One region of the Planococcus versutus genome, then DNA from elsewhere that is predicted to be linked to it. Evidence: riboswitches for the same ligand, from Rfam matches in the RefSeq annotation. Region 1 holds a riboswitch; each other region holds the start of a gene.
The links. A riboswitch is a leader RNA that binds a small molecule or an ion and turns the genes downstream of it on or off. The one in region 1 is predicted to bind S-adenosylmethionine.

Region 1 (10,107 bases):
TTTTTCTTCATGCTCTTTTAATACTTCAGGAACCTCTAATGAATCAACTGCTTTTGTTGCTTCGTTTGCAGAAGCAAGTGCTGCATCTTTCATCGCTTGCAACTCTTTACCTTCTGGCAACGTTTCTTCAGCTTGATTCATTTCAAACGTATTTAAGTCTGTATCAACAGCATTGATGGTATTTGGAATTGATATGTAAAACTTCATCAACTCTTTTTTCACATCTTGGCTGTCGTCAGAACTTGCATTGCTTGTCGTAGATTCTTTTGAATCAGTGGTTTCTTCTTCTGTGCAAGCAGTTAATAAAAAAGCTGCTGATAACCCGATTGCCCATAATTTCTTCATGATGGCTCCCCCTAATGTATAATATCTTCGTTATAGTAGCATAGAAATCACCAATAAAATAGAGCTTTAAAAATAGTCATAATTGCTTGAATTTCTTAACTATTGCAAACTTTTACGGCCATTTGTAAACCGGTCAACAATATGTGCTAACGCTCCATCACCCGTAACGTTTGCTGCGGTACCGAAACTATCTTGTGCCATGTAAAGTGCGATCATTAATGCAACCATTGTCGCATCAAATCCGAGCATACTTTGAAGTAAACCAATCGCTGCCATAACTGCTCCGCCAGGAACTCCTGGCGCTGCAATCATTGTCACACCTAACATTAAAATGAAAGGAAAGAAACTACTAAATGATGGTACGCCACCAGTTAACAACACGACACCAATTGCACAAGATACCAGTGTGATGGTACTTCCTGATAAATGAATGGTTGCAAACAATGGAACAGTAAAATCCGCGACGCGTTCATTCGCGCCTGATTTACGCGCTTGTCGTAATGTGACTGGAATGGTTGCTGCGGAAGACTGTGTTCCTAATGCTGTAAAATATGCAGGCATCATTGTTTTCAAAATCGATAAAGGGTTTATCCCTTTTAATGCGCCAGCCGCTGAATATTGCAGCAAAAGCATGACCCAATGAAGAACGATAATCATCACAAAAACAATCGCAAACAACGATAAAATTTCAAATACTGCTCCGCCATATGCCATATTGGCAAAAATCCCAAAAATGTAGAATGGCAGTAACGGAATAATGATATACGTTATTGTCTTCTCGATAATTGCTTGAAACTCTTCAAAAAACGACACCATTGTTTTTGCTCCTGTAGATGCCATTCCAATACCTAATAAAAATGCCAAGATCAAAGCTGACATTACACCAAAAACAGGTATCATTTCAAGTTTGATAAACGACGATGCTAATGCTTTTTCCGGATCGGTCATACTGCTTAAAGATCCCGGTTCCATAAAATTAGGCAAAACGGTTATCCCTATAAAAAATGCTAAGACACCAGCGACAATCGTAGAGGCGTAAGCAATACCGGTTGCAATAGCTAGTAGCTTACCAGAGCCTTTTCCTAGTTTTGCAATCCCTGGTGCGATAAATCCAAGAATAATTAGTGGCACAACAAAGTTTAAGAAATTGCCAAAAATTGAAGTGAATGTAGCGAAAACACGCACGATTTTCTCTGGTGCTACTAAACCAATTAGCACACCTAAAATAATTGCCACAATAATACGAGGCAATAAACCAAACTTGAACTTCATGAACCTGTCCCCCTTGTATGAACATATGTATCTTTTTTATTATTCAAAAATAGCACAGACTTTCTAACATTGTAAGCACTATAAGAAAACGCGAAAAATTTGAAGTATTTAGACAAAAAAAAGCACCCCGCAGGATGCTTTTTATCGATCAATCTACGGGTACTACTGAGCCGCCCCACTCTTCTAAAATAAAGTCTTGAATTTCCTGAGATTTTAATGCTTCAACTAAAGCTTTCACATTTTCGTTATCTTCATCACCTGCACGCACGGTAATAATATTTACGTATGGCGAATCAGATGACTCTATTGCAATTGAATCTTCTAGAGGGCTGATGCCAGCATCAATCGCATAGTTGGAGTTGATCAAGACCGCATCTCCCTCGCCTGATTCATATAATTGAACAAGTAAAGCTGCTTCATAGTCTGGCTCAAGCTGTAAATTTTTCGGATTTTCAACGATATCGCTCACTTCAGCCGATGTTTTATCTACGCCTTCCGCCAATGTGATCAAGCCTTCTACCTCAAGCAGCGATAAAACACGACCTTGCTCCGATACCGAGTTGCTCATCAAAATGGTTGCATCTTGTGGTAGTTCATCAAGAGAAGCAAATTTTTGTGAATAAACACCGATTGGTTCGATGTGAATTCCTCCAGCATTTTCAAACTCATAACCATTATCAGCTACTTGGGTCTCTAAGTAAGGAATAGTTTGGAAATAGTTTGCATCAATTTCACCAGACTCTAAATCTTTGTTTGGCAAAATATAATCTTGATACGTTTCAATTTCAAGTTCAATTTCTTGCTCTTCTAAAAGTGGCTTCGCCTGTTCTAAAATTTCAGCATGCGGTACGTTAGAAGCACCTACGCGTAATGTCTTAGACTCTTCTTCGCTTGCTCCGTCGTTTCCACATCCTGCGAGTACCAGTGCCGTTAACGCTGTTCCTACTACAAATTTCTTCATCTCAATCTCTCCCTTATGTGTTGTTTTATAGAACGGAAAATCCGTTTTTATCGTTTGTCTGCTTTTATCGTGACCCAATCACCAATGTACTGAATAATAAACACAATAATTAAAATTAAGATTGTTGCCATTAATGTAACATCCTCACGACTGCGCTGAAAGCCGTCGAGGAAAGCGAGCGTTCCAAGACCGCCCGCACCAATGATACCTGCCATAGCTGTATAGCCGACCAGCGCGATAGCTGTAACCGTAATTCCAGATATCAATGCAGGTTTTGACTCTGGCAATAACACTTTCCAAATAATTGTGCTTGTCGTCGCTCCCATTGAACGAGCAGCTTCGATTACGCCTTTATCAATTTCTTTTAATGCAATCAACACCATACGTGCATAAAAAGGAGCTGAACCAATAATCAATGCCGGTAGAGCCGCGTTTGGTCCACGAATCGATCCCATTAAGAATAGCGTGAATGGAATCAACAAAATAATTAAAATGATAAACGGAATCGAACGGAAGATGTTAACAAATGCCCCCGTTAACCAGTTAACAATTTTGTTTGCCCATAATTGCTTTGGTGCCGTTAGAAACAAAACTATGCCTAATGCCAAGCCGAGAATAAACGTAAACAAAGTTGATAAAGTTGTCATATAAAGTGTTTCTAGCGTAGCTTCTAACATGCTATCCCAATCTACGTTTGGAAATAAGGATTCAATCATTTTGCATCACCTCCGCTTGAATATCTTCTGTACGAAGAAATGCTAAGGCTTGTGCTCTTTCTTCTTCAGAACCTTTAAGTTGCAAAATCAATGTTCCATAAGCGCCACGTTGTGTATGTGAAATATCTCCTTGAACAATATTCACTTCTACTGCATGGCTTCGAATCAATTTCGTCAAAACAGGTTTTTCTGTTTGTTCACCTAGAAAAACCAATTTCACCAATTCACCTGTCGGGTACAACTCTCGAAGCTTTTTAATGGTTTCCTGCGTATCTCCGCTATCTGCTACTTGTTCAACAAAACGTTTTGTAATGTCTTCTTTAGGTGATTGGAACACTTGCAAAACGTCACCAAGTTCCACTACTCGTCCACTTTCCATTACTGCGACGCGATGACAAATTTTACGAATAACATGCATTTCATGCGTGATCAATACAATTGTGAGTCCTAATCGTTTGTTGATATCTACCAGTAATTCGAGAATGGCATCTGTTGTTTCGGGATCGAGCGCTGAAGTTGCTTCATCGCATAATAAGACTTCGGGGTCGTTTGCTAATGCGCGAGCAATACCAACACGTTGCTTTTGTCCGCCTGATAGCTCTGATGGATACGCATTTTCACGACCTGCAAGCCCAACGAGTTCAATTAGTTCCTGTACACGTTTTCCCCGTTGAGCTTTGGCCACTCCTGCAATTTCTAGTGGAAACTCGATGTTTTCTTTTACTGTACGAGACCAAAGCAGGTTAAAATGCTGGAAAATCATACTGACTTTTTGACGAGCTTTACGCAATTCTGCACCTTTGATTGCTGTAATTACTTGGCCGTTTATTTCGACGGTTCCAGAAGTCGGTTGTTCCAAGCCGTTTAACAAACGAATTAACGTACTTTTCCCCGCTCCGCTATAGCCGATAATGCCAAATATTTCACCGGTTGAAATGGATAAATCGACTTCGTCGACGGCTATTAACACCGATTTTCCAATATCGAATTTTTTTGTTACTTTCTTTAATTCAATCATCCGTTAAGCACCCCTAAATTTTAAAATCAAAAAACCCTTCTGCGCATAAATAAGCAGAAGGGCAAACGTACAATAATATACGGAAACCAATCTCTCATCTTCCAAAGCTTTCGCTCTGTGTGATTTGGCACCATTTCATTTTCATGACGGTTGCCGGGCTTCATAGGGCACTTCCCTCCACCACTCTTAATAAGAGTTCGATATGAAATTAATAACCAGTTACTTTCTGTAATCAGCGCTTATGCTTTCTTATCAGAAAACTAATTTACCATGACTGACTATATTCGTCAACAGCTTTTAGTTTATCGTATAAATAAGGCACGGAATGAAAAGCATAAATTTTTTCTTTAACTTTTCCGTTTTCTGTAATTAATAGACAAGGTACACTTTCTACTTCATAAAGATCGGCAATTTCTTGAACATAATTCAAATTCGCTTTTCCTATTTGCAAAGTCGGCAATAATTCAGTAATCACTGTTAGCATTTTAGAAGCCACTTGACACGTTCCACACATCGGCGTATACAAGTAAAAAGCTGTAACTTCTTGTGTATTTTTTTCTTTGGTCCATTCTTTATGTGTCCATTCGTTCATTTTTTCATCCCTCGATTAATAGCTTTTTAACTTGAATATTTGCTGTGATCAATACATCCGTTAATAATTTAAGTGGCGTTGTGGCAACTTCTTTATAAATTCGGTTAATATAAAAATGGCGAGCTTCTGGAAATTCGCGCTTGATCAACTTACGAAGCTTTTCTCCTGAAGCGTCTGCGTCAACCAATATGATGATGTCTTGATGTTCATAAGGCAGTAAGAGCTCTTCAAGTCTGGTTGCACTTACTGTACCATTTGTGCAAAGAATCGTCACGGGTTCTGCAATGAGTGGCGCTATACGTGTCTTATCGCTTAGCCCTTCTACAACAATTACTTTCATACACTTCACCCCACAAGATTAGTATCAGACATCCAACTAGCCGTTAATATATATGTTTTTTGCCATCTTACTTTTAAACTACCAATGAATTTGGCTGGCGTCCATTGTCATGACTTTTCATGTGCACTTTAATTTTCCAAATAAAAAAGCGCCTTTGTTGCTGGCGCTTTAAGACAACTATTCGTTTGTCATTTCTTTGTATTGATCTGCAGTCATTAAGTCGTTAATGTCTGTTTCAGAAGGAGCTTCGATGACAACCATCCAAGCCTGTTCGTAAGGAGACTCATTAACAAATTCTGGACTATCTTCAAGTTCAGAGTTAACCTCCACCACTTTTCCACTAATTGGTGCATATAATTCGGATACTGTTTTAACAGACTCTACACTGCCGAAAGGTTGATCTTTTTTCAATTCATCTCCAACTTGTGGAAGTTCTACGAAAACAATATCTCCTAGTTCTGCTTGTGCGAAATGAGTAATACCGATACGTGCGTTGCTGCCTTCAACTTTAACCCACTCGTGTTCTTTAGAATAACGAAGTTCTGCTGGTGTACTCATCTTGACCCCTCCAAATTATGTAGTCTACTCACATTCAGTTTGACATAAACAGCGATGAAATACAAGATGACGCCATTCGCTTATAGCCAGTTGTTTTGATAATCGGCTTCTTTAAAGCCAAGTAAGACCTTCTTGCCATCCCACGCTAACGGGCGTTTAATCAGCATACCATTAGAAGAAAGCAGTTCTAGTTGTTGATCTTCACTCATCGTCGACAATTTGTCTTTTAAACTAAGTGAGCGATAAACTAAGCCACTCGTATTGAAAAATTTTTTTAGTTCCAAACCGCTCGCTTTATGAATTTCTGCTAGTTGTTCTTTTGTTGGTGGATTATCAGCAATGTGAATTTCTTGAAAATCTACACTGTTTTTCTCTAGCCAGCTTTTCGCTTTACGGCAAGTGGTGCATTTTGGATATGCGTAATAAGTAATCAAAGTAAAACCTCCTGTTTTTCTTAGCTTACCAAAACGATCTCTTTTGGTCGATGAAAAAACAAGCAACCCCACTATATATGGAGTTGCCGAGTTACGCATTTCTTTAGACGATGTATTTCTCAACATCAATTAGTTTAACTGCTGCTTCGCGTTTTTTCGCAATCACGTTATAAGGAGTTGAACGAGTTAATTTGCGTAAAGCTGAAAGCATCATGCGCTGATTATCACCTTCGATTGCAGCGACTAATGTTTCTTTTGCATCTCTTTCAATTTGGTCAAACGCTTCTTGACAGTATATTTGTGTATATAGAAGTTTCTGGTGGGCTTTTTCTTGTCCTGAAGCAGCAATCGCTTTTTCCGTACGAAGAACGACTGATTCCATTGCGAAGACGTTACTAACAATGTCTGCAATGTTAACAAGAACTTCTTGCTCAGCTTCCAGTTTTGTACCGTATGTTTGTGCAGCCAATCCAGCAGCTAATAACGCAATTTTTTTAGCATTTTTCACCAAGTATTTTTCTTGATCTAAGGCTTCTGTACCGACTTCTTCCGGCATCATCATCAACAGCTCTTCTTGGAGTTTCTCTGCGTGCTGCAATAAAGGCAATTCACCTTTCATGGCTTTGCGTAATAATGTTCCGGGTACAAGCAAGCGATTGATTTCGTTCGTGCCTTCGAAAATACGGTTGATACGTGAATCACGGTAAATGCGTTCGATTTCATATTCTTGCATAAAGCCGTAGCCTCCGTGCAATTGAACACCTTCGTCTACAATGTAATCCAATGTTTCTGTACCAAAGAATTTGTTCAACGAACACTCTACTGCGAATTCGGCAATAGAATCCGCAACTAATTTGCCATCTGCTTGTTGCTCATCTGTAAATCCACTCATGCGATCTTCAAACAACCCAACTGTCCGGTACACAGAACTTTCAACTGCATACAGTTTCGAAGCCATCGTCGCTAATTTTTCGCGCGTTAAGTTGAATGACGAAATTGGCGTTTTAAACTGCTGACGTTGGTTTGTGTAAGGAATCGTCAATTCCATTACACGTTTAGAAGCCCCAATTGTACCTACTCCTAATTTGTAACGACCAATGTTCAAAATGTTAAACGCAATAATATGTCCGCGTCCTGCTTCACCCAACAAATTCTCAACAGGAACTTCTGCGTCTTGCAAAATTAATGTTCGCGTAGAAGACGATTTAATGCCCATTTTCTTTTCTTCTGGCCCAACTGAAACACCTGGGAATTCACGTTCAACGATAAAGGCAGAGAATTTATCGCCATCAATTTTTGCATATACAATGAAAACATCTGCAAATCCAGCGTTAGTAATCCATTGTTTTTCACCATTTAAGACATAATGCGTACCTGCTTCATTTAGTAGTGCTACAGTTTTTGCACCCAATGCGTCAGATCCTGAACTCGGCTCAGTTAACGCGTAAGCTGCGATCATTTCACCTGTTGCCAAACGTGGCAAATAGCTTTGTTTTTGTTCATCGTTACCAAAAAGAACGATTGGCAATGAACCGATTCCTACGTGAGCTCCATGAGTGATGGAGAAACCGCCTGCTTTAGACATTTTTTCAGCTATTAATGCCGAGGCGACTTTGTCTAACCCAAGACCACCGTATTGTTCTGGAACATCTGCGCCCAGCAATCCTAATTCACCAGCTTTTTTCAGTAACCGTACTGAATGCTCAAATTCGTGATTTTCTAATTTCTCCACTACCGGCATGACTTCATTGTTCACGTAGTCTTCTGTAGATTTAGCGATCATCTTTTGTTCTTCTGTAAAATCTTCAGGCGTGAAAACACGTGATAAATCTGCATCTTCGATTAAAAAGCTTCCGCCTTTGATCAATGTTTTTTCTTGTTCCATGTTAAATTCCTCCTAGTTTTTACTTGCTTATATAGAATGTATTATAGGTTGAGTTGTTTTTTACTCAGATGTTACGCAAACTAACTACGCTTTCCTGCGGGAGTCTCCGTTGATTTGCTTCACATCTTAGTGAATGGCTTATATCATTCATCTTATTTTCAAATAGATAACCATGAAGAAAGAGCGTAAGGCGGCGACTCCAGCGGGAAAGCGGAGTGATGAGACCCCGCAGGAGCTTGCGACGAGGAGGCTCAGCGCTTCGCCCGCGGAAAGCGTCCGCCTGAAGCGATTTCTTACTTTACTAATCTCTATAGCATTTCAAAGACGCCTGCTGCGCCCATTCCTCCGCCGATACACATGGTTACAACACCAAATTGTTTGCCTTGTCGTTTTAACTCACTCATCATGCGAATGGTTAAAATGGAGCCTGTTGCACCAAGTGGGTGACCGAGTGCGATGGCACCCCCGTTAAAGTTGACCTTGTCGATATCAAGACCCAGTTCACGGATAACTCCAAGTGATTGCGAAGCGAAGGCTTCGTTTAGTTCCCATACATCAATGTCATCAATAGTCAGTCCAGCTAGTTTTAATGCTTTTGGAATTGCCACCACTGGGCCAATCCCCATAATTTCTGGTGGCACGCCTCCTGTTGCAAATGAGCGGAATTTGGCGATGGGCTTGAGACCAAGTGCTTCCGCTTTTTCACGATCCATAACAAGTAATGCACCTGCACCATCTGAAGTTTGCGATGAGTTTCCAGCTGTCACAGAGCCCCGTGCTGAAAACGCTGCACGTAATTTGCTGAGTCCTACAGTATTGGTCCCGTGACGAACGCCTTCGTCCATTTCAAACATTGAGGTGTTCTCTTGGTATTTATTGTTTTCATCGACATAACGCTTTGTTACTTCGACCGGTACAATTTCCTCATCAAAGTGTCCAGCTGCAATGGCAGCAGCAGCTTTTTCATGTGAACGAACAGCAAATGCATCTTGGTCTTCACGGCTCACACCGTATTTCGTCGCAACTTGCTCAGCTGTATGTCCCATGCTCATGTAATACTGAGGAGCTGTTTCCGCCAGTTTTGCGTTAGGTCGAATGACGTTCCCCATCATCGGTACCATGCTCATAGATTCGACACCGCCAGCGATAATCGCTTCAGCTGATCCGACCATGATGCGTTCTGCTGCATAAGCGATCGATTGAAGACCTGATGAACAAAATCGATTTACCGTTACAGCAGATACCGTATCTGGCAGTCCTGCAAGTGCTCCAATGTTGCGTGCAATGTTCATGCCTTGTTCCGCTTCTGGCATTGCACAGCCCATAATCAAATCGTCTATCGGACCATCATAGCCATCTGCCCGTTGTAATGTTTCTTTGACAACCAAGGCGCCAAAATCGTCTGGACGCACAGTTACTAAAGAACCTTTTCCCGCTTTTCCGACCGGTGTGCGAGCACTGGCCACAATTACTGCTTCACGCATGTACAGTTCCTCCTTTTATGATCAACGATTAATTTCGTAATGGTTTTCCTTTAACCAGCATGTGTTGCATACGTTGCTGAGTTTTTGGCTCTGCGACTAGGCTTAAAAAAGCTTGACGCTCAAGATCAAGCAAATACTGCTCATCCACTTTTGTGCCATATGGAACTTTGCCACCTGCTAGAACAAATGCTAATTTTTTTGCGATTTTTAAATCATGTTCGCTGATAAAGCCCGAATTGAACATGCCTTCTGCACCTAACAAAAGCGTTGCATAGCCTGGCTCACCTACTACAGGAATTTTTTCGCGAATGGGTGCTTGATAGCTATTTTCAAACAGTGACAAAGCAACTTGTTTAGCATCATAAATTAAATGATCACTGTTGACACTAATGCCATCTACAAAATTTAAGAAGTTGTTTTCGCGCGCTTCTGCTGCGGACGTTGACACTTTTGCCATCGCAATGGATTCAAATACTTTTGTCGCGATATTTTGGTAATCGAT
Region 2 (10,107 bases), 1.4 Mb from region 1:
CTCCTTTTATTTTTAACTTTTAGCTCTATGAGTACCCTACCCGGTATAAATTCAACTAAACATTAGACTATCAGACTAAAAATAAAACGTGGGACTCCATCATCGCTTTTCCGTGTTATTCTTTGGGGAAGTAAACTTCGGATTTCACATAAAAATCGTCCTTTCTGTAATGATGGTATGGTAACTTTCATTTTACAGAAATGGACGTTTTTTATATCCTTTTTTAGATTCAGAATGGCTTATGGGAGTGGAGACGGCCTAGCTGGCTGAGGCCGTGCCCGCGGAAAACGTCCGTCGGAATGGAAATCAACTCTTTCTCATAAATGTAAAGAGGCTTATGAGGCATCCCTTTGCTGAATCTTAGTTTCCTTTTCTAATATCTGCTTGCAATTCAATTTCCACATTGCCTTTAATCGCACGTGTAATCATGCATGAACTTTCTGCTTTTTCTGCGAGTTTTTGTGCCAATGCTAAGTCCTTTTCAGAAGCATCTGCTGTTAAAACCACTTGTGGTTTGTGAACAATGCGCTTGTAAGTAGTTACGCCTTTTTCGACTTCTACAATTCCTTCTGATTCCATCGTTAGCGATTGTTTCTCTAATTTGCTGCGCTCCATCATGGCCGCTAACGTGATAATATAACAAGTAGCTGCTGCTCCTAACAACATTTCATCTGGGTTCGTGCCAACTCCCGGACCATCCATTTCGGATGGAATCGAAATTTGAGTTTTTAAATTCCCTGTTTCAATTTCTCCTATACCGTTGCGAAAGCCAGGCCAATCTGCTGTTAACTGAAAACTATGCAATGTCATTACTTTCTCTCCTCGACTAGTTATTTTTCTTCCATTCTGCCATGCGCGGCATGGCAGTTAACGCGCCTATTTTCGTTGCACAAAGCGCGCCCATTTGATTTCCGAAATTTGTACATTCGATCACTTCTTGTTTTGTCTCAGGCAATCCAAACAAATAGACATGACGAATGATTCCCGCCATGAAAGCATCTCCAGCTCCTGTCGTGTCTACAGCTTGTACCGGAATTTCTGGCACGTGATGAATTTGGTTTTGAAAACCTGCGTAAGTGCCGTTTTCACCATCTGTCACCAACACTAACGGAATAGCATAACGCGATAATCGCATCATTCCTTCTTCGAATGACTCGGTTTCCATTAGAAAAGCAAGTTCTTCTTTTGTCAGCTTACCAATATCTGCTGATGGTAGAAATTCACATACGGTTTGGCGGCAAAGCTCTTCATTTTCCCAGCGCAAAAGACGGATATTAACATCGTACGAACAAATAACATGATTGTTTTTTGCTAACTCGATTGCTTTTTGAGTAGTGGTTCTCGCCTTAGGGTGAAACAGTGTACCAGAACAAAAGTGAAAAATATTAGCATCTTCAAAAGATTGTGATTTAAGTTGTTCGTATGTCACTTGAAGATCTGGAGTTTCATTGACATACGATGCAAACACGCGATCAAAATCAGAAGTCAACTGTATATACACACCGCTAACTCGTTTTTTAGGAGTTATAATGGCATGACTTAAATTTACTCCTTCATTTAGCAGTTCATTTCGCACAAAAGTTGACGTTTCATCATCGCCTGTAATTGTGATAAATTCAGAAGGCACGCCTAAGCCACTGACACCAGTCGCTACATTTACTGTAGCTCCACCAAGGTGTCTATTAAAAGAAGTATTAGAGGTATTTGTAGCAATATAATCTACAAATACATCGCCATATGTGAGGACATGCTTTACTTTTTCCATGTGTGACCTCTTTCGTGTAAAAGATCTTTTTCATTGCTATACTACTAATTGGAAGGTTTTCAAACAATCATACAGAACTCTACTACGTAATTCACTTTATTTAGCTATTATTTCAGGCTACACCATTTTAAATCAAGTAAAAGGAGGAAGTTTTTTTTGGAACTTACTATTCGACAAGCTCAGTCCGCCGATGCTGAAAAAATTGCACCTCTCATTATTAATGCGATCGGTGACATTGCGAATCATATGACCGCTCAAAAAGAACCAGAAGCAGTACTTGAAAAGATAGAAGACATGATCCGTGGAGAAAATACACGTCATAGCTATCATTATACGCATGTAGCGACTTTAGATGGCGATATTGCTGGTACGTTAGTGCTTTATCATGGCAATCAAGCAGAAGCACTAGATCGTTATTTAATCGAGCAACTAAAAGAACAAGGACACGAACGAACCATTGAACCAGAAGCACGCATGGATGAATGGTATATTGACACCGTTTCTGTTGACCCTAGTTACCAAGGAAAAGGAATTGGTTCAAAGCTATTTGAGTATGCAGAAGCCATTGTATCGTCAAAAGGAGGCGGTAAGCTTTCTCTTAATGTTGATATCGATAAAGAAGGAGCTATAAGACTTTACAAACGTCTTGGCTATATCGTTTCTGAGCCATGGACAATTATCGGCGAACCATTTCATCATATGGTAAAAGTAGTTTCTTAATCTTCTTTTTATTTACTATAGAAGAAAGCTGCTCCAGAAAAATCTGGAACAGCTTTTTTTTAGTTTTTTATTTAGCCATCCATTCGGGTTTCCCAAAACCTTCAAAATCCTCATCAATCGTCTTTTCAAATGATTCCGACTCGACAATTTCTACTAAATCCTTGGCTAATTGACTATTTTCATTTTCTGCTTTGACTGCTACTACATTACGGTACTGATCGGGCATGTCTTCAAGCGCTAATGCGTCTAACAAATCCATTTCGGCTGCTAATGCGAAATTCCCAGGAACAGCAGATAAGTCAGAGCCGTCAACTGCACGTGGTAGTTGTCCAGCTTCGATAGGTTGGAATACAAGGTTTTTCTTATTTTTCACAACATCTCTTTCAGAAATTTTAAGTTCATCAACTTCGGGATCCACTTCTACTAAACCCTGATCTTCTAACATCTGCAAAGCGCGTGCAGCATTGACTGGGTCATTTGGAATTGCGATAGTTGCACCATCTTCTATGTCTTCTATTGTATCAAATGTCAATTTCACGAAGTGAGTTTTCCACAATTCGCGCAAAAAAAGGAATCGCCGCAACGGATAAAGAAACGCTGGCCGCAACTGGCCCGATTGTAGTTCCAGTAATAAGTTTTGTTAATGGAATAAGTGCTACTAATAAAATAATAAACGGAATCGAACGTAAAATGTTTACAACAAAGCCGACTACTGAATTCACTGGTCGATTTGCAAGAAACAAGCCGCGATCAGTAGTAAATAATAAAATTCCCAAAGGCAGTCCCACAACTAATGCAACAGATAGAGAAATGCCAATCATCGTTAAGGTTTGAAAAAAAGCTGTTTGTATTTCAGGCCATAACTCAATAATTCGTCCCCATTCAATTCCCATTCGACATCACCTCTACTATTGCTAATCTACTTTCCATATAGTTTATAGCATCTGTAACAGCGGATTTATTGCCTTTTAACTCCATAATGAAGATACCAAGTGGCTGCTCTTGAATATACTCGATTGCTCCGTGTAAAAAATTTCCTTTCACCTCAAAGTTCTGGAGCATATCAGAAATAACGCCTTCGCCAGCTACGCCGCCTTTAAACAGTACTTTTACTAAAGTGCCTGTAAATCCGCTCAAAATTTGAGTTGGTACATTGAACGAAACAACACTAGAAATAAATTCTTTTGTTAGTTTTTTTTGAGGAGCTGCGAAAATGTTATATACGTAACCTTCTTCAATCACAAGTCCACTTTGCATAATGGCCATGCGGTCGCAAATTTCTTTTACTACGTTCATTTCATGTGTGATTAAAACAATTGTGATATTCAATTGATGATTAATATCTTTTAATAACCGCAAAATAGACAAAGTCGTATTTGGGTCTAGTGCAGATGTTGCTTCATCGCATAACAATACAGCAGGATTATTAGCCAGTGCTCGCGCAATGCCTACACGTTGTTTTTGGCCACCACTTAGTTGCGCTGGGTAGACATTACGCTTATCTGCCAAACCAACCATTTCTAGCAATTCTTCTACACGCGTCTTAATGTCTTTGTTAGACGTCCCTGCTGCCCGTAACGCAAAAGCGATATTATCATACACCGTCTTTTGACTAATCAAATGAAAATGTTGAAAAATCATTCCAATTTTCAAACGTGCTTTTCGCAACTGCTCGCCGTTTAACTTGGTTAAGTCTTTTCCATCTACTTTGACACTTCCTGAGCTTGGCCGTTCGAGCAAGTTAATGCAACGGATTAACGAACTTTTTCCTGCTCCAGAGTAACCGACGATGCCAAAAATTTCTCCTTTCCCAATATCTAAAGAGATATTGTCAACTCCAGTGACCGTGCCATGTTTGGTTGTGTATGTTTTTGTCAATTTCTCTATCTGTATCATAGCTTCCTCCTAACAATAAAAAAATGCCTCTTTCATCAAGAAAGAGACATCGAAAATTTGAATTTCTCGACTTATCTTCCGGAATGTGCAAACATTCCGCAGGACTTGGCACCTTCCCTCAATGGGGGTTGCCGGACGTCATAGGGCCTACCCCTCGGTCTCTCTTGATAAGTTGATGCATATTAGATTGAATTTCATATTACATACATTCACTCAGGGTGTCAATCAAATTCTGAATTTTCCATATAATTTTTCGCGACGGTCCTCAAAAACCGGAATACGTTTGCGAACTTCTTCTACTTCTTCCAAATCAATTTCTACATAACCAATGCCTTCTTCTTTTTTCATGTCTAAACGAACTTCTCCCCATGGAGCTATAACTATTGTGCTGCCTCCAAATACGTTTTTGGGATCACTGCCAATGCGGTTTACACCAACGACAAAGCATTGGTTTTCAATCGCACGCGCTTGCAAAAGCGTACGCCAATGGTCAATTCTTGGTTCTGGCCATTCTGCTGATACAAAGATAAGTTTTGCACCGTTTAATGCTTGCGCACGAATCCATTCCGGAAAGCGAATGTCGTAGCAAATTACACCACCGTATACGACGTTTTCCAACTCAAATGTGCCAAGTGTGTCTCCTTCTTCTAAATGAATGTGTTCATCCATCAATCCAAACCGATGTGCTTTATCATATTCTGATACAAGCTCGCCGTTTTTATTGACAACATACATCGTATTGTAAAATCCTTTATTTTTTTCTGTTGATACAGATCCCCCAACAATGTTTACAGTGTTCTCTTTTGCAAAACTCTTCAGCATTTCCACTGTACGATTTGTGTTGTCAGCTAATGTACTGAGTTCTGTCAATGCGTAGCCAGTATTCCACATTTCAGGTAAAACAATCGTATCTGCACCATTCGCGGTTGCCTCTTTTAAATAAGCTAATACTTGCTGATAGTTCTTTTCTGGTTCTCCAAATACAATATCCATTTGAACACATGCAATCTTCATATTCTCTCCTCCAGTAGACAAGTTATCCTAAATTCTATAAGATTCGGAGTAGATGTGCAATTATTTCGAAAATAAGGAGAGTTATATGGAATTTTCTAACCGCTTACAAAATCTACCTACTCAATTCTTTGCCTCACTCGTTGCAAAAACGACCAAAGCTGTGCTTGAAGGACGCGATGTCATCAATCTTGGCCAAGGAAATCCAGATCAACCTACCCCTGATCATATTATTAAAGCATTGCAAACAGCCGTTACTGATCCGCAAACACACAAGTATTCTCCTTTTCGTGGCATATCAACTTTGCGACAAGCCGCCGCAGATTTTTACAAACGCGAGTATGACGTAGAAATCGATCCTGATTTAGAAGTAGCTATTATGTGTGGAACAAAAATCGGTCTTGTTGAATTGCCATTAGCATTATTAAATCCCGAAGATCTTTTGTTGTTACCAGATCCCGGCTATCCTGACTATTTATCAGGAGCGCCATTAGCAGGTATTGACTTTGAATTGATGAAATTACATCCACAACAAGGCTATTTACCAAACTATGACGAGTTATCGGAAGCCGTTCGCGCGCGTGCAAAATTAATGTACTTAAACTATCCTAATAACCCAACTGGCGCAGTAGCAAACAAAGAATTTTTTGATGAAACCGTAGCTTTTGCAAAAGAAAATGACCTAGCTATTGTTCATGACTTTGCTTACGGAGCAGTAGGCTTCGAAGGCAAAAAACCAGTTAGCTTCTTGCAATCTAAAGGAGCGAAAGAAGTCGGCATTGAAATGTATACTTTATCGAAAACGTACAATATGGCCGGTTGGCGGATTGGATTTGCGGTCGGACATTCCAAAATGATTGAAGCATTAAACTTAATCCAAGATCATTTGTTTGCTGGATTATTTCCTGCCGTTCAACTTGCTGCAGCGGAAGCTTTAACTGCAGATCAACAATGTGTGGATGATTTAGTAGACCTGTATGAAAAACGCAGAAATGTTCTTGTTACAGAATGTACACGTATCGGTTGGGAAATCACGGCGCCACTTGGTTCTTTCTTTGCTTGGCTGCCCATTCCAGGCGGATTCACAAGTGCTGAATTTGCTGATTTCCTGCTTGAAAAAGCTGATATTTCAGTTGCGGCTGGCAGTGGATTTGGAGACGGTGGAGAAGGCTTTGTCCGTGTTGGACTACTAGTTGACGAAAGTCGAATCGTTGAAGCAATCGATCGAATCGAAAAGCTCCATTTGTTTTAAAACGAAAAAAAGACAGCCTTTAAATGAGTGAAAGCTGTCTTTTTTTCATTATACGATTATGTTACTTTATTCGACCAGTCCGATATGATTGAATGGCGCAATTCGAATTTTCACTTCGCCTATAACCGTTTTTTCAGAAACAAATCCTAGAATTCTTGAATCTGTACTATTCGATCGATTATCACCCAACACGAAATAAGACGCAGCAGGAACTGTAAACTCTTCCATATCTTCAGTCAGTCGAAGCATTCCCATTTGCTTTGCAGTTTGATAATTTTTATCTAAATAAGGCTCAGCTTGGGCCTTGCCGTTTATATACAATTGATCATCTTGTATGGAAATGATATCTCCCGGAATGCCAATTACGCGTTTGATGAAATTGACACCATTTGGAGCAGTAAAGACAATCATATCGAAGTTTTCGATAGAATAGATTTTCGCTAACACGACTTTATCGTTTTCTTCAAATGTCGGCATCATCGATTCACCATGGACAGCTACTGGTTCAAAGAGAAAATGGCGCGATAACAAGACAATCATCACTGTCAATAAGATGACACGCATCCAAGATATCGATTCTTTCACCGGATCTTTATACACCTTGTTCCCTCCTACTCGTGCCTGTTTTCTTTTATTATAATACGCCTTCAGCTTTGTGCATACTGACACTTCTCAATCTACTACTCAGTCGCAAGTTAAAAGACTTTGAATACGTTTCAAAAGCTAGATGCATAAAGCTTATTACTACGTCTGAATCGTCAGACTTTTGAGCCTATCGCGATTATATGTTACACTCAATAAAAAATGTAGGTGATTAGAATGGTAGGAAGAAATGATCCATGCCCATGTGGCAGTGGCAAGAAATACAAAAAGTGTCACGGAAAACAAGAAACTGTGTCTATCAACGATTTGATTAATGAAGAACTTTTCAAAGTACGCCAACAGTTCTTCTCGGAAAACCCAAATCAGACTCATATTACTGAGTTCCGCGAACTTCAACAAGAATGGCAGCCGCATTTAATGAACTCAATGGCTGAAAACGATGCGCAAGCATTTGTTATTGAAAATTTCCTGTTTATGAAAAAGCCTGAACTGTGGGAAGAGTTTTTAGAAAAACAAATTGATTTGGCTCAACGTCCTTCAACAAAAGAAGTGCTTGGCGATTGGAACAATGTTAAAGTCTTCATTGGTCAATATGTTAAAGGTGATACAAAAACAGCTCAATTTACAGATGCATTGACTGGTGAAACGCTTGAAATGGCAGACCAGCCACCAACTGACATGGAAAATGGGCAAGGCTTATTAGCCATCCTATTACCTGACTCTCGTGTTGGAGAAAATGGTGTCCTTTTCCTTAACGGCTATTTAACAGTAGTAGGAGAGTTTAAGCCGTTCTTCGATCAGTTAACGGCTCAAATGGCTTCTGCTAATGCTGCGCAAGACGAAAGTTATCTTCGCGATAATTATTTAACAATTGTTGAACAAATTGTTAAGTACTCAACTGGCAGTGTAGAAGAAAGCATTTCGCTTTCTCCAGAACACGACTCCGTAATGGTTGAACTTGATAAGCATATTGAGCAAGCTAATTTTGATGAAGAAACGGTCGGCAATATTACTAGTATTTTAAACAGTTATCTTGTAAGCCAGCAACCAATTGTTCAAAAACCCGAGGCTCTTGTAGCAGGATATTGGAGATTCTTGCAAGACCACGAACTGATAAAAGGACCTATGTTGTCTGCAAAAGATTTAAGCGAAAAATTCGACGTTTCTTCGAGTACGATTTTAAAACGTTCAAAAGAATTTAGTGCTTATTTCGAAGAATTGCTAGCAAAAAAATAAGTGTTATTCAGCCTAATTGGCATCGATACAGCAAAAGAGTAGCCGCGGCTACTCTTTTTTTCTTCGGAAAGTAATGAGAATATACAGTAAAATCCCCGCTACTGCCAGAAATAAGTACAAGCGAATAAAGTAAATTTGAAGCCATAAAGCATCGGTTAAATGGAAAACAAAATTAACAAAAACTATAACAGACAGCAAGATGCCTAAGGTAAAAATCAGCAAACCTGCATAACGGATTCGTTTCAAAAAAGATTCCATTTAGATCACTCCCCGTTAAGACTAAGTGATATTTCTATTCCCTTTCTAAAAAATACCAATCGCTTCTTTTAGATTTTCTATTCAATTTGTGTTTGTTGATAACTCTGAAGGGAATCATAGAAAATACCAGGGCAGTGCCTTTATTTTGAACTTAAAGGGAAGTCTCTTTGTTCTCTCTTTCTTATACACAATAAAACGTCATCTTTGTGTGTTATGTGGATAAGATGTTTGAATTTTGTGGACATTATTGAGTAAGTAGAACATGTAAATACATTTATTAAAACCATAGACCAAGGAGGGCAAAAATGTTTGAAATTACACTCGATAGTTTTATTCGGATTGTAACAGTCGGTTTTCTTGCGTACGTTGGGTTGGTTATTTTCCTACGCATTTCTGGCAAACGAACATTAACGAAATTGAACGCTTTTGACTTTGTCGTAACCGTTGCACTTGGTTCAACATTGGCAACTGTTTTACTGAATAGCAGTGTCAGCTTATTAGAAGGAATGACCGCATTTGCCTTATTAATATTTTTGCAGTATGTAATCACTCTTCTATCTGTCCACTCTAGTCGGTTTAACGCTATCATCAAATCGGAACCGCGCTTACTATTTCTAGATGGACAATTTTTGAGAAGTGCTATGAAAAAAGAACGGATTAAAGAAATTGAAATCTTACAAGTGATACGCAATAGTGGATTTGGCTCTACAGAGAAAGTGAAAGCAGTTGTTCTAGAAACAGATGGAAGCTTGTCTGTCATAAGCAGTGAAACAGGAAACGCTTTGGAAAATGTGAACTCGAGCAGTGAAACTGTCTAGTTACCAATCGTCATAACAAAAGGTGCATGGGTTTCATCCCATGCACCTTTTGTTATTCTCTTGGCGTTTTTACACGCATTTTTCGGTGTTCACGTCTCGCAGGTGCTGTCTCGAAAAATAATTTTTCGCCGGCTGATTCAGGTCGTACAGGTGGTACAGGTGTCGGCTTGCCGTCGTCTCCCATTGCGACCATCGTCAAGAACGATTCAGTCGTTAATTTTTCTTCACCGGTTTGTAAGTTCTGTGATGTGACGCGCACATAGACTTCCATCGATGTACGGCCTGTGGATGTTACATTTGCTTCAAGTTCTAGTACATCTCCTACTTTAGCAGAAGACAAGAAATCCACAGAGTCAATTGACGCTGTTACAACAACTTGGCGACGTGCGTGCTTCATCGCTGTAATTCCTGCAATTTCATCGATATAAGCTAACACCTTGCCTCCAAAAATAGAGTTCATATGGTTTGTGTCTGGAGGAAGTACTAGTTTTGTTTGAATGGTTCTGGATTCTTTCATCGGTTTGGCTTCCATTATCATCAATCCTTTC
Region 3 (10,107 bases), 1.6 Mb from region 1:
CAGCTCTGACCATGTCACGTATTGTAAGCGTTGGAAAATCTGCAAGATACGCTTGTCTTGTTGCAGGGTTTACCGACGAGGGTCCTGTCGATCCATGACAGCCACCAAGCACGTTAAATGTAATCACTTGAAAAACAGTTGTATCCACTGACTTGCCTGGACCGATCATCCCTGCCCACCAGCCTGGATTTTGCTCGGTGCCAACTGCATACTGATCGCCCGTTAATGCGTGACATACCAGAATCACAGGAGCATTTTCATCTCCAAGACGTTCATATGCAAGTTCTGCGTGATCCAACACTTGAGCTGAGTCTAGAGTTAATGAGCCAATGGATACTGTTTTCATAGCGATTCCTCCTTATGCTTTTGCTAATGTTGCGACTTGAATCGCTTGTTCTAAGTCCGCGATTAAATCTTCTGGGTCTTCTAAACCAATCGACAACCGAATCAACTCTTCGGTTACACCAGATGATTTTAGTTCTTCATCGTTCAACTGTTGATGAGTTGTTGAAGCTGGATGGATGATTAACGACTTTGCATCACCCACGTTTGCAACATGTGACCACAACTGGATGCTATCAATCACTTTGCGTCCTGCTTCTCGTCCACCTTTAATACCAAAATTAACAATCGATCCGTACCCATTGTTTTTCAAGTATTTCTTCGCTAGCTGATGAGATGGATGATCTTCGAATCCTAAGTAATTCACCCATTCAATTTGTGGATGTTCTTTTAAATATTCTGCAATAACTTGAGCGTTGCTATTATGCTTGGGAATGCGTAAGTGCAACGTTTCTAAACCTTGAATTAATGCATGTGCGCTATCTGGACTTAATGACGGACCAAAATCTCTCAATAACTGAACACGTAGTTTTGTTGCAAAAGCTGCATTCGGGACATCTATTCCATAACACAAACCGTGGTAAGATCTATCTGGTTCAGTGTAATTGGGAAAACGTGGATTGTTCCAATTAAACGTGCCAGCGTCTACTGCAACTCCGCCAATTGTCGTGCCATGACCACCAATCCACTTTGTAGCTGAATGAATAACGACATCTGCGCCAAACTCAATTGGATTGCTGCCATATGGAGAAGCAAATGTATTATCAATCAATAACGGAAGTCCATGATTGTGAGCAATAGCTGCAATTTTTTCGACATCAAAGATATTCAAACTAGGATTCCCAATAATTTCGCCAAAAATTACTTTTGTTTTATTTGTAATGGCTGCTTTGAAATTCTCTGGATTTGTAGCATCAACAAATTTAGTCGTAATGCCATAACGCGGCAGTGTATTGGCAAATAAGTTATGCGTACCACCATAAAGACTGCTATCTGCCACAATTTCATCTCCTGCTTCTGCAATGTTTAAAATTGAAAAGGCAATTGCTGCCATTCCTGATGAAAGAGCAACTGCTGCAGTTCCTCCTTCAAGCAAAGCTACTCTTTGTTCGAAAACGTCAACTGTTGGATTCATAATACGTGAGTAAATGTTCCCTGCTTCTTTTAACCCAAAAAGATCTTGTGCGTGCTGTGTATCACGAAAAACATAAGAAGTTGTTTTGTATACTGGTACACCTCTAGATCCTGTTGTTGGATCTGGTTGCTGCCCGCCGTGTAGCAATAACGTTTCTGGTTTTAAGTTCATCATTTTCTATTCCCCCTCTTATTTACGTGCTGTAGTTCCGAAAAGGGACAACAAAAAGCCCCCTTCGTTTAAGAAGAGGGCCGCAAAATACGGAGTTTCCTCCTCTTATCTGTCAGAACCTGTACATCGATTCTGTAGGAATTAGCACCTTTCCAGATAAATTCATCTGTTGGTTGCCGGGCATCATAGGGCCTATCCCTCCGCCACTCTTGATAAGAGTATTTGATTTTTTTGATCTTGTTGTGAAGTATAAAAACTTTCCAGACATTTGTCAAGCTAATTAGTCGAAAAATTTTGAAACCTCAGCCATTTTCAAACGTTATCTGTATATAGAGGAGGAATCGATTATGTTTATGTGGATTTTGCTATTATTTATTGCAAGCTATGGAATCGGCTGTTGTCATGGATCTTTGGTAGCGCAGATGTTATCAGGCGTGAATGTTAAAAAACAAGGCATTAAAAATTCTGGTGCTTCTAACGCGGCTATCGTATTGGGTTGGAAATACGGATTACTTGTAGCTATTGTTGATATCTTCAAAGGATTCGTAGCTGTAGCGGGTTTGCGTTTATTGCTTTCTACAGGTAATTTTGCAGCTGACGTAACATGGGCGTTATTGTTTGTCGCAGGTGCTGGCGTTATTGTCGGGCATAACTTCCCATTTTTCATGAAGTTTCAAGGAGGCAAAGGGACAGCCTCTGTTATAGGCGTTATGTTAGCACTTGATTGGAAGCTCGGTTTGCTCGGTCTTATATTATTAATCACTGTTTCACTCGTAACAGATTACTTAGTAATTGGTGTACTCGTATTGTATAGCGTTTATTTAGTAATCGCAGTTATTCCGGCAGTAGGACCATGGCCTCTCGTGATTGCTACGGTACTTTTTGCAATGGCTCTTTGGAAACACCAGGAAAATATTATACGCATAAAAAATGGGAGTGAAAACAAAGTATCAGCAGTTTTACGTAGGAAGCCGACAACGCCTACCTAACAAAGGAATTCTCTTTATTATCTCGTTTTATGACAGAATTTTCTTGCTTCATGTTAAAATAGATACGAGACTTATTTTAGGAGGATTTATACATGTTAGAAAATTTAATTGAACGACTTGTTCGTTATGCTAAAATCGATACACAATCTGACTTTACGAGTGACACGACACCTTCGACTGAAGGACAGTGGAACTTACTCCATGAACTGGAAAAAGAAATGAAAAGCATTGGACTCAAAGAAGTTAGTATGGATGATGCAGGGTATCTTTTCGGTACGTTACCTGCTAATACTGATAAAGAAATTCCAGTTATCGGCTTTTTAGCGCATGTAGATACAGCTACTGATTTTACTGGGAAGAATGTCAATCCAAAACGCATTGACAATTATGATGGGCAAGATATTCCTTTAAACGACAACATTCACATGTTAGTAGCAGATTTTCCTGCTCTCAAAAATTATGTTGGCCATACACTCATTACGACAGACGGCACCACGCTTCTCGGTGCAGACAATAAAGCAGGTATAGCTGAGATTATGACAGCGATGGACTATTTAATTAAGCATCCAGAAATCGAACATGGGAAAATTCGCGTCGCATTTACGCCTGATGAAGAAATCGGTCGCGGTCCACACAAATTTGACGTTAAACGCTTTGGCGCTGAATATGCCTATACGATGGATGGTGGTCCTCTTGGTGAGTTGCAGTATGAAAGTTTTAATGCAGCAAGTGGTAAACTGATTGTTCAAGGCAAAAGTGTCCATCCGGGCTCTGCAAAAGACAAGATGGTCAATGCACAAACCGTGGCTATTCAATTTCAGCAAGAAATGCCTAAAAATGAAGTTCCTGAACTGACAGAAGGCTACGAAGGATTTATTCATCTGAATAATTTTGTTGGCGACGTCGAAACAGCAGAATTAAGCTATATTATCCGCGATTTCGATAAAGAGAAGTTTGAAGAGAAAAAACAACATATGCAAGCTGTGGCAGAGAAGCTTCAGCAGCAGTACGGTAAAGAAGTTATTCATTTAGAACTCGAAGATCAATATTACAATATGCGCGAAAAAATCGTACCTGTTATGAAAATTGTTGACTATGCGGAACAAGTTATGAAAACACTAGAAATCGAACCAAATATTGTTCCTGTTCGTGGCGGAACGGATGGTTCTCAATTGTCTTATATGGGACTTCCAACACCTAATATTTTTACAGGTGGCGAGAACTATCATGGAAAATACGAATTTATCTCTGCTGAAAACATGGAAAAAGCTACACAAGTAATTATCGAACTCGTAAAATCAGCTAAATAAAACTCAAAAAGATGTATTGGAAACATTCCAATATGTCTTTTTCTTTTGTAAGGCTTCAACTTTTGCACTGAGGATGCTTTTAAATAGCTACACCATCCTTAAAATAAACTTTATTGAAATCTGACTATTTCTAGCAGAATATTCGTGATGTTGTTTACGCATACCATGTTGTTGAAAAAGCAGATGTTTTAAAACTTTTGTTTAAGGAATATAAAGGATACATACAAAAGGAAGAGGTGCTCTATATGTCAGATAAAAAATCACTAGATCAAGACAAGCGTGAAGGTGCTTCAATGGACAATCCAGAACAGTATAAAACTGATAAAAAAACTCTTACTGAAATGCACGAAGAAGAGTTAACTGTTGACGCTATTCCTATGGAAGACTTAAAACAAGAGAAGCGTGAAGAAGGCGATAAGCGCGGTACTAAGAATAGTTCTTCAAGCGAAGAGAAATTCCCTGAATAATCGTGCAAATGTTTGTTATAGCAAAAACCCACAGAGACTGTTCTCTGTGGGTTTTTTATGCTATGATTCTCATTTGAACAGGAGTGAAAGAAAATGAAAAACTGGATTTATCCGCTTATGGTCGTCATAGCTGCAAGCTGTTATGGGATTCTCTCAACTATTATAAAGGTGGCCATGAAAAATGGATTTACTTCTGCGGAAGCAGTAACTAGTCAATACTTTATAGGGTTCGCATTGGCAGCTCTGTTATTTTTTGTGACACAACGAAAAATGCCTCGTCTGAAAGGTTGGAAAATTTTGGTGCTGTCGGGTAGCTTTACAGCGGCCACCGGTATGGTGTATGCACATTCTCTTAACTACCTTCCCGCTTCACTAGCCGTTGTTTTATTATTCCAATTTACTTGGATTGGCATGTTCTTAGATTGTATCGTTAATCGCCGATGGCTTAAACGAACAGAAGTTTTTTCGTTAATTTTATTATTTGCTGGTACATTGTTTGCAGCGGGTATTATTGGCACTGACCTCAGTGGCATTCCATGGCAAGGTTGGGTATGGGGCATGGCTGCTGCATTTTGTTTTTCTGCGTTTATGTTTGTCAATGGTAAGCAAATCGAAGGCATGGACACATCAGCCCGTCTGTTTTATGTGTCACTTTTTGCAGCAATCATTGTAGGACTTTTTCAAACACCTGAAATTGTTTGGAACGGTCAATTATTCACTGAAGGCTTATGGATTTACGGCTTATTGCTGGGCTTTTTTGGCATCATTATGCCAATCTATTTCTTTTCTATCGCCGTTCCGCGCGTCGGCTCTGGACTCGCTTCGATTTTAAGCGCAATGGAGTTGCCCGTTGCTGTCATTGCATCTGTTCTTATTTTGAACGAAACATTAAGTTCGCTTCAAATTGTCGGGATCTTTATTATTTTGATCGGAATGGTTTTGCCAAGTGCGTTTAATCGAACGCCCAAAACTGTAGAACATATTTAAAGACCTGCTACCTTAGCAGGTCTTTTATGTTTAATTCGGAGTGAAACAGGAATAGACAACTATATAGACAAAAGGAGTGATAGTAGATGAATCAAGAAGATGTAAAAAAAGCTGCATTAAAAGTTCTTGAGGAAAGTTACGTAGGAACATTAGCCACAGTAAAAGGGGATAAGCCCCATTCACGCTACATGACTTTCTTTAATGACGAGTTCACACTCTACACTGCCACTAGCAAAAAAACACAAAAAGTTGATGAACTAGAAGCAAACCCACATGCTCATATTCTTTTAGGCTATGAAGGAGAAGGCATTGGTGATGCATTTTTAGAAATCGAAGGCACAATGTCTTTAAATGACGATCGCAAAATTATCGACAAAGTATGGAATGATAATTTAAAAGACTGGTTTGAAGGTCCAGACGATCCAAATCTTATTATTTTAGCTATAAAACCAGAGCGGATTCGCTTAATGAATAAAAAAGGTGAAGAGCCACAAACTCTAGAACTGTAAACACAAAAACGGCTCAAAATCATGAGCCGTTTTTTTATGTTTGAAGAATTTCACGAAGCCCTTCCCTATTAAACATCAGGTCTTCAAGCGTATATTCATCGAGTACTGATAAATATGCGTTGAGTGCTTTGCCTAAAGCACCGCGCAACCCGCAAATTGACGAAATGGGACAACGATTTGTAGCCGAGTTAAAACATTCAACCAAATGGAAGTCGTCTTCCATTTTCCTTACTACCGTACCAACATTAATCTGTTGAGGGAGATCTGCAAGACGAATACCACCGCCTCTTCCCCTAACTGTTTGAATGAAACCTGCTTTTCCGAGCTCAAACGTAACTTTAGTCAAATGATTCTTGGATATATTGTAAGCATCAGAAATTTCTTGGATAGTCGTCAGTTTTTCTGGCTCTTTTGTGCCTAAATAAATCAAAACACGTAATGAGAAATCAGTATACATGGTCAATCTCATTTTATTCACCTCTTCTGACTGTTTATTATAGCGACTTTTTAGTTCTTTCGAAAGCAAATGAACCTCAAAATACGAAAAGGAGTGTTTACTATGTTATCAGAACAAACTCGTTCTATTGTTAAGTCTACTGTCCCCGTTTTAGAGGAACATGGTGTTGCAATTACCACTCGATTTTATGAAAATCTTTTTGTAGCGCATCCTGAGTTATTGAATATTTTCAATCAGGCAAACCAAGCACAAGGTCGCCAACAAGCTGCACTAGCAAATTCAGTTCACGCAGCTGCCGTTCACATTGATAACTTGGAAGAAATTCTTCCAACGGTTGTTCAGGTGGCACACAAGCATGTGAGTGTTGGCGTTTTACCTGAACATTATCCAATTGTTGGTGACTATTTACTAAAAGCCATGAAAGAAATATTGGGTGACGCTGCAACAGACGAAATTCTTGAAGCGTGGGCTGAAGCTTATGGAGTCATTGCAGATGCTTTTATTAATGTTGAGAAAGACATGTATAAAGAAACAGAAGACCAAGAAAATGGTTGGGTATTTTTTAAAGATTTTGTTGTTGCACGCAAAGTCAAAGAAAGTGACGTCATTACTTCTTTCTATTTAAAGCCTGCAGACGGATCTGATGTACCTCCTTATACACCAGGTCAATACATTTCAGTGCGACTTACGATGCCTGGAGAAGAATTTTTAGTCATTCGGCAATACAGTCTTTCTCAAGCACCAAAGCCCGATGAGTTCCGCATTTCAGTTAAAAGTGAAAATGACAACGATCCAAATGGTGTTGTTTCCAACTATCTGCACCGCAGCCTCAATGAAGGTGATCCTATCGAAGTAAGTGCACCTGCTGGAGTCTTTGTACTCGATCTATCGAAAACAACGCCTGTTGCTTTCATTAGTGGCGGTGTCGGGATTACTCCAATGATGAGTATGTTTGAAACAGTTGCACGATCTACACCCGAACGTCCAACTGCTTTCTTGCATGGTGCGCGTAATCCAAATCAACACGCTTTCGATTCAGACATTCAATCTTATGCTAAAAAAATGGAAAACGCTCGTTACAAAACAGTGTATTCTGATGAACCAAATGGGTTTATAACACGGGAAATGCTAGAAGAGTATGTGGATCCAGCTAGTGATATCTATGTTTGTGGTCCGCCACGCTTTATGGAAATTATGATTCGTGAATTGCGCGGATTAGGCATTCCAGAAGAACAGATTCATTACGAGTTTTTTGGTCCAGCAATGAATTTAACGATGGATAGTGAATAAATAGATTAGCCGCCCAGCTTATGCTGGGCTTTTTTATGTGTTTAGAAGCATGTAGGCGAAATATGACGTATTTTGATGAGTTTGGACAGTATTTCTCTTTGTTTAGACAGTATTCATCAACTAATGGACAGTATTTGAATGAATACGGACTGTATATCCATTTAGTGGAATTAACTCTTACCGGAGCTAAACGGTCGCTTCTGCTTTTCTTTTTGTCCAGACTCCAGCGACCAACTCCTCGGGTCATGAGTCAACTCAACTGCGTGGCAAAGAACGCCACACCGCTGATCCGCCTTATGCCTGTCGGAGCTAAACGGTCGCTTCTGCTTTTCTTTTTGTCCAGACTCCAGCGACCAACTCCTCGGGGCATAAGTCAACTCAACTGCGTGGCAAAGAACGCCACACCGCTGATCCACCTTATGCCTGTCGGAGCTAAACGGTCGCTTCTGCTTTTCTTTTGTTGTGACTTTTTTGTGAAGTCAATTGTGTCTAAATTTTAAAGAAGTATTTAAAATATATCTTTAAAAAGATTGGAGGAGTATAGTCAAGGTATAGAAAACAAAAGGAGAGATTGACCATGTTATCACAAGAGACAAGAACAATCATTAAATCCACAGTACCGGTATTAGAAGAGCACGGAACAGCGATCACAACTGTTTTTTACAAAAATATGTTCGAAGCACATCCTGAACTTTTAAATATTTTTAATCACGCAAACCAAAAACAAGGTCGTCAACAAGCTGCATTAGCAAACACGGTTTACGCTGCAGCAGTTCATATTGACAATTTAGAAGCTATTCTTCCAGCTATCGTGCAAATTTCCAACAAACATGTAAGTTTGGGAATCAAACCGGAACATTATCCGATTGTTGGAGAATACCTATTAAAAGGAATTAAAGAAGTTTTAGGTGATGCTGCAACTGACGAAATTATCAATGCATGGGCAGAAGCTTATGGTGTCATTGCAGATGCCTTTATCGGTGTTGAAAAAGATATGTATGCAAATATGGAAACTCAAGAAAATGGTTGGAGTTTCTTTAAAGACTTCTCAATTGCTCGTAAAGAAAAAGAGAGCGAAAACATTACTTCTTTCTATTTAAAACCAGTAGACGGAAAAAATGTTCCAGCTTATCAGCCTGGTCAATACATTTCTGTACGCATGGCAATTCCAGGAGAACAGTATTTGTTCAACCGTCAATACAGTCTTTCACAAGCTGCTTGTGAAGATGAGTTCCGTATTTCAGTTAAACGTGATGCAGACAATGATCCGAACGGACGTGTATCTGTTTATCTTCATGACGAAATGAATGTAGGCGATCGCTTTGAAGTCAGCGCTCCTGCAGGTGAATTCGTTCTAGATACTGAAAAAGATACACCCGTAGCATTTGTCAGCGGCGGTGTTGGTATTACACCAATGATGAGCATGTTCGAAACTGTGGCTACTTTAACTCCTGAGCGTCCAACAGCCTTTCTTCATGCTGCACGCAATGAATCCTTGCACGCTTTCGACAAAGATATTCAAAAACACGTTGCAGCTATGGCTAATGCAAACTACAAAACACTTTATTCTGATCAGCCACAAGGGTATATTACACAAGCAATTTTAGAAGAGTACGTCGACATTACAGGTGACGTTTATGTATGTGGTCCTGTTCCTTTCATGGAAGCCATGATTCAACAACTGAGCGCACTTGGAATGAAAGAAGAACAAATTCATTTTGAATTCTTTGGTCCAGCTGTCGCTCTTCAAACTGTATAATATTTTTAGAAGCTGTCCATTCACTGGACAGCTTTTTATATGCAGTCATTTATTGCAATAAGCAGTAGTCGTTTAAATCTATTGTGTTATCTACTGCCAGAAATTCACTTACAATAAATAAATGCCCTGCTAAAGCGCAGGGCATTGTTAATCTAAAAACTCTAGCCGATTACCGAACGGATCAAAAATAAAAAATCGCTCTACACCTGGAATGCTTTTATCTTCTTTAACTTCCACTTTATTTACTAGCAAATGTGCTTTCAGCTCTTTGTAGCCTGCTACTCGAAATGCTGGATGCGCTTTTTTAGCTGGTGAAAAAGGCTCTTCAACACCTACATGCAATTGTTGTTCGCCAAATCCAAACCATGCGCCTCCTCTTCTTTTCAATACTTCTGGTTTTTCAAGCTCTTGCATCCTCAAAATTCCTGCATAAAAAGCTATCGCTTCCCTTTCTTTTCCTGCAGGTGCTGCCACTTGTACATGATCGATCTTCAAAACAGAAAAATTCATATTCATACTCCTTTTTCTAGAGTTTATTTACTTTCTCAATAATATCATAGATGAATATTCCTCGATTTTTCGGTAACTCCATTTATTCACTTTGCAAACTCTTTCTATTTGACGTAGCATAAACAATAAAGAGGTGAATCCATATGACGTTCCCACAACAAGCTACATACTGGCTAAGTAG

Region 2: it holds a riboswitch for S-adenosylmethionine, as region 1 does, so the genes downstream of both, I858_RS14600 (methionine ABC transporter ATP-binding protein) here and I858_RS05525 (methionine ABC transporter ATP-binding protein) in region 1, are expected to answer to the same signal.
Region 3: it holds a riboswitch for S-adenosylmethionine, as region 1 does, so the genes downstream of both, I858_RS13940 (O-acetylhomoserine aminocarboxypropyltransferase/cysteine synthase family protein) here and I858_RS05525 (methionine ABC transporter ATP-binding protein) in region 1, are expected to answer to the same signal.

Annotation. Positions count from the first base shown of each region.
Region 1 covers NZ_CP016540.2:1,091,847-1,101,953, reverse strand. Annotated here, with positions in the region: gene I858_RS05545 (hypothetical protein) at 1-345, opposite strand, end outside; gene I858_RS05540 (dicarboxylate/amino acid:cation symporter) at 445-1,617, opposite strand; gene I858_RS05535 (MetQ/NlpA family ABC transporter substrate-binding protein) at 1,766-2,578, opposite strand; gene I858_RS05530 (methionine ABC transporter permease) at 2,626-3,294, opposite strand; gene I858_RS05525 (methionine ABC transporter ATP-binding protein) at 3,287-4,312, opposite strand; SAM riboswitch class I at 4,404-4,508, opposite strand; gene I858_RS05520 (thioredoxin family protein) at 4,578-4,904, opposite strand; gene I858_RS05515 (toprim domain-containing protein) at 4,909-5,244, opposite strand; gene gcvH (glycine cleavage system protein GcvH) at 5,422-5,802, opposite strand; gene I858_RS05505 (arsenate reductase family protein) at 5,883-6,236, opposite strand; gene I858_RS05500 (acyl-CoA dehydrogenase family protein) at 6,340-8,121, opposite strand; gene I858_RS05495 (acetyl-CoA C-acetyltransferase) at 8,430-9,605, opposite strand; gene I858_RS05490 (3-hydroxyacyl-CoA dehydrogenase/enoyl-CoA hydratase family protein) at 9,634-10,107, opposite strand, start outside.
Region 2 covers NZ_CP016540.2:2,893,982-2,904,088, forward strand. Annotated here, with positions in the region: gene I858_RS14575 (OsmC family protein) at 361-810, opposite strand; gene I858_RS14580 (carbohydrate kinase family protein) at 827-1,765, opposite strand; gene I858_RS14585 (GNAT family N-acetyltransferase) at 1,922-2,485, shown strand; partial or broken gene I858_RS14590 (MetQ/NlpA family ABC transporter substrate-binding protein) at 2,553-3,011, opposite strand; partial or broken gene I858_RS14595 (methionine ABC transporter permease) at 3,013-3,378, opposite strand; gene I858_RS14600 (methionine ABC transporter ATP-binding protein) at 3,368-4,381, opposite strand; SAM riboswitch class I at 4,450-4,555, opposite strand; gene I858_RS14605 (carbon-nitrogen family hydrolase) at 4,607-5,395, opposite strand; gene I858_RS14610 (pyridoxal phosphate-dependent aminotransferase) at 5,481-6,644, shown strand; gene lepB (signal peptidase I) at 6,711-7,244, opposite strand; gene I858_RS14620 (SEC-C metal-binding domain-containing protein) at 7,464-8,483, shown strand; gene I858_RS14625 (hypothetical protein) at 8,532-8,741, opposite strand; gene I858_RS14630 (DUF421 domain-containing protein) at 9,047-9,559, shown strand; gene I858_RS14635 (acyl-CoA thioesterase) at 9,612-10,091, opposite strand.
Region 3 covers NZ_CP016540.2:2,773,256-2,783,362, forward strand. Annotated here, with positions in the region: gene metX (homoserine O-acetyltransferase MetX) at 1-346, opposite strand, end outside; gene I858_RS13940 (O-acetylhomoserine aminocarboxypropyltransferase/cysteine synthase family protein) at 359-1,651, opposite strand; SAM riboswitch class I at 1,751-1,867, opposite strand; gene I858_RS13945 (glycerol-3-phosphate acyltransferase) at 1,996-2,637, shown strand; gene pepT (peptidase T) at 2,730-3,947, shown strand; gene I858_RS13955 (hypothetical protein) at 4,193-4,414, shown strand; gene I858_RS13960 (EamA family transporter) at 4,508-5,401, shown strand; gene I858_RS13965 (pyridoxamine 5'-phosphate oxidase family protein) at 5,488-5,910, shown strand; gene I858_RS13970 (RrF2 family transcriptional regulator) at 5,945-6,379, opposite strand; gene hmpA (NO-inducible flavohemoprotein) at 6,470-7,657, shown strand; gene hmpA (NO-inducible flavohemoprotein) at 8,235-9,416, shown strand; gene I858_RS13985 (VOC family protein) at 9,564-9,926, opposite strand; gene I858_RS13990 (hypothetical protein) at 10,070-10,107, shown strand, end outside.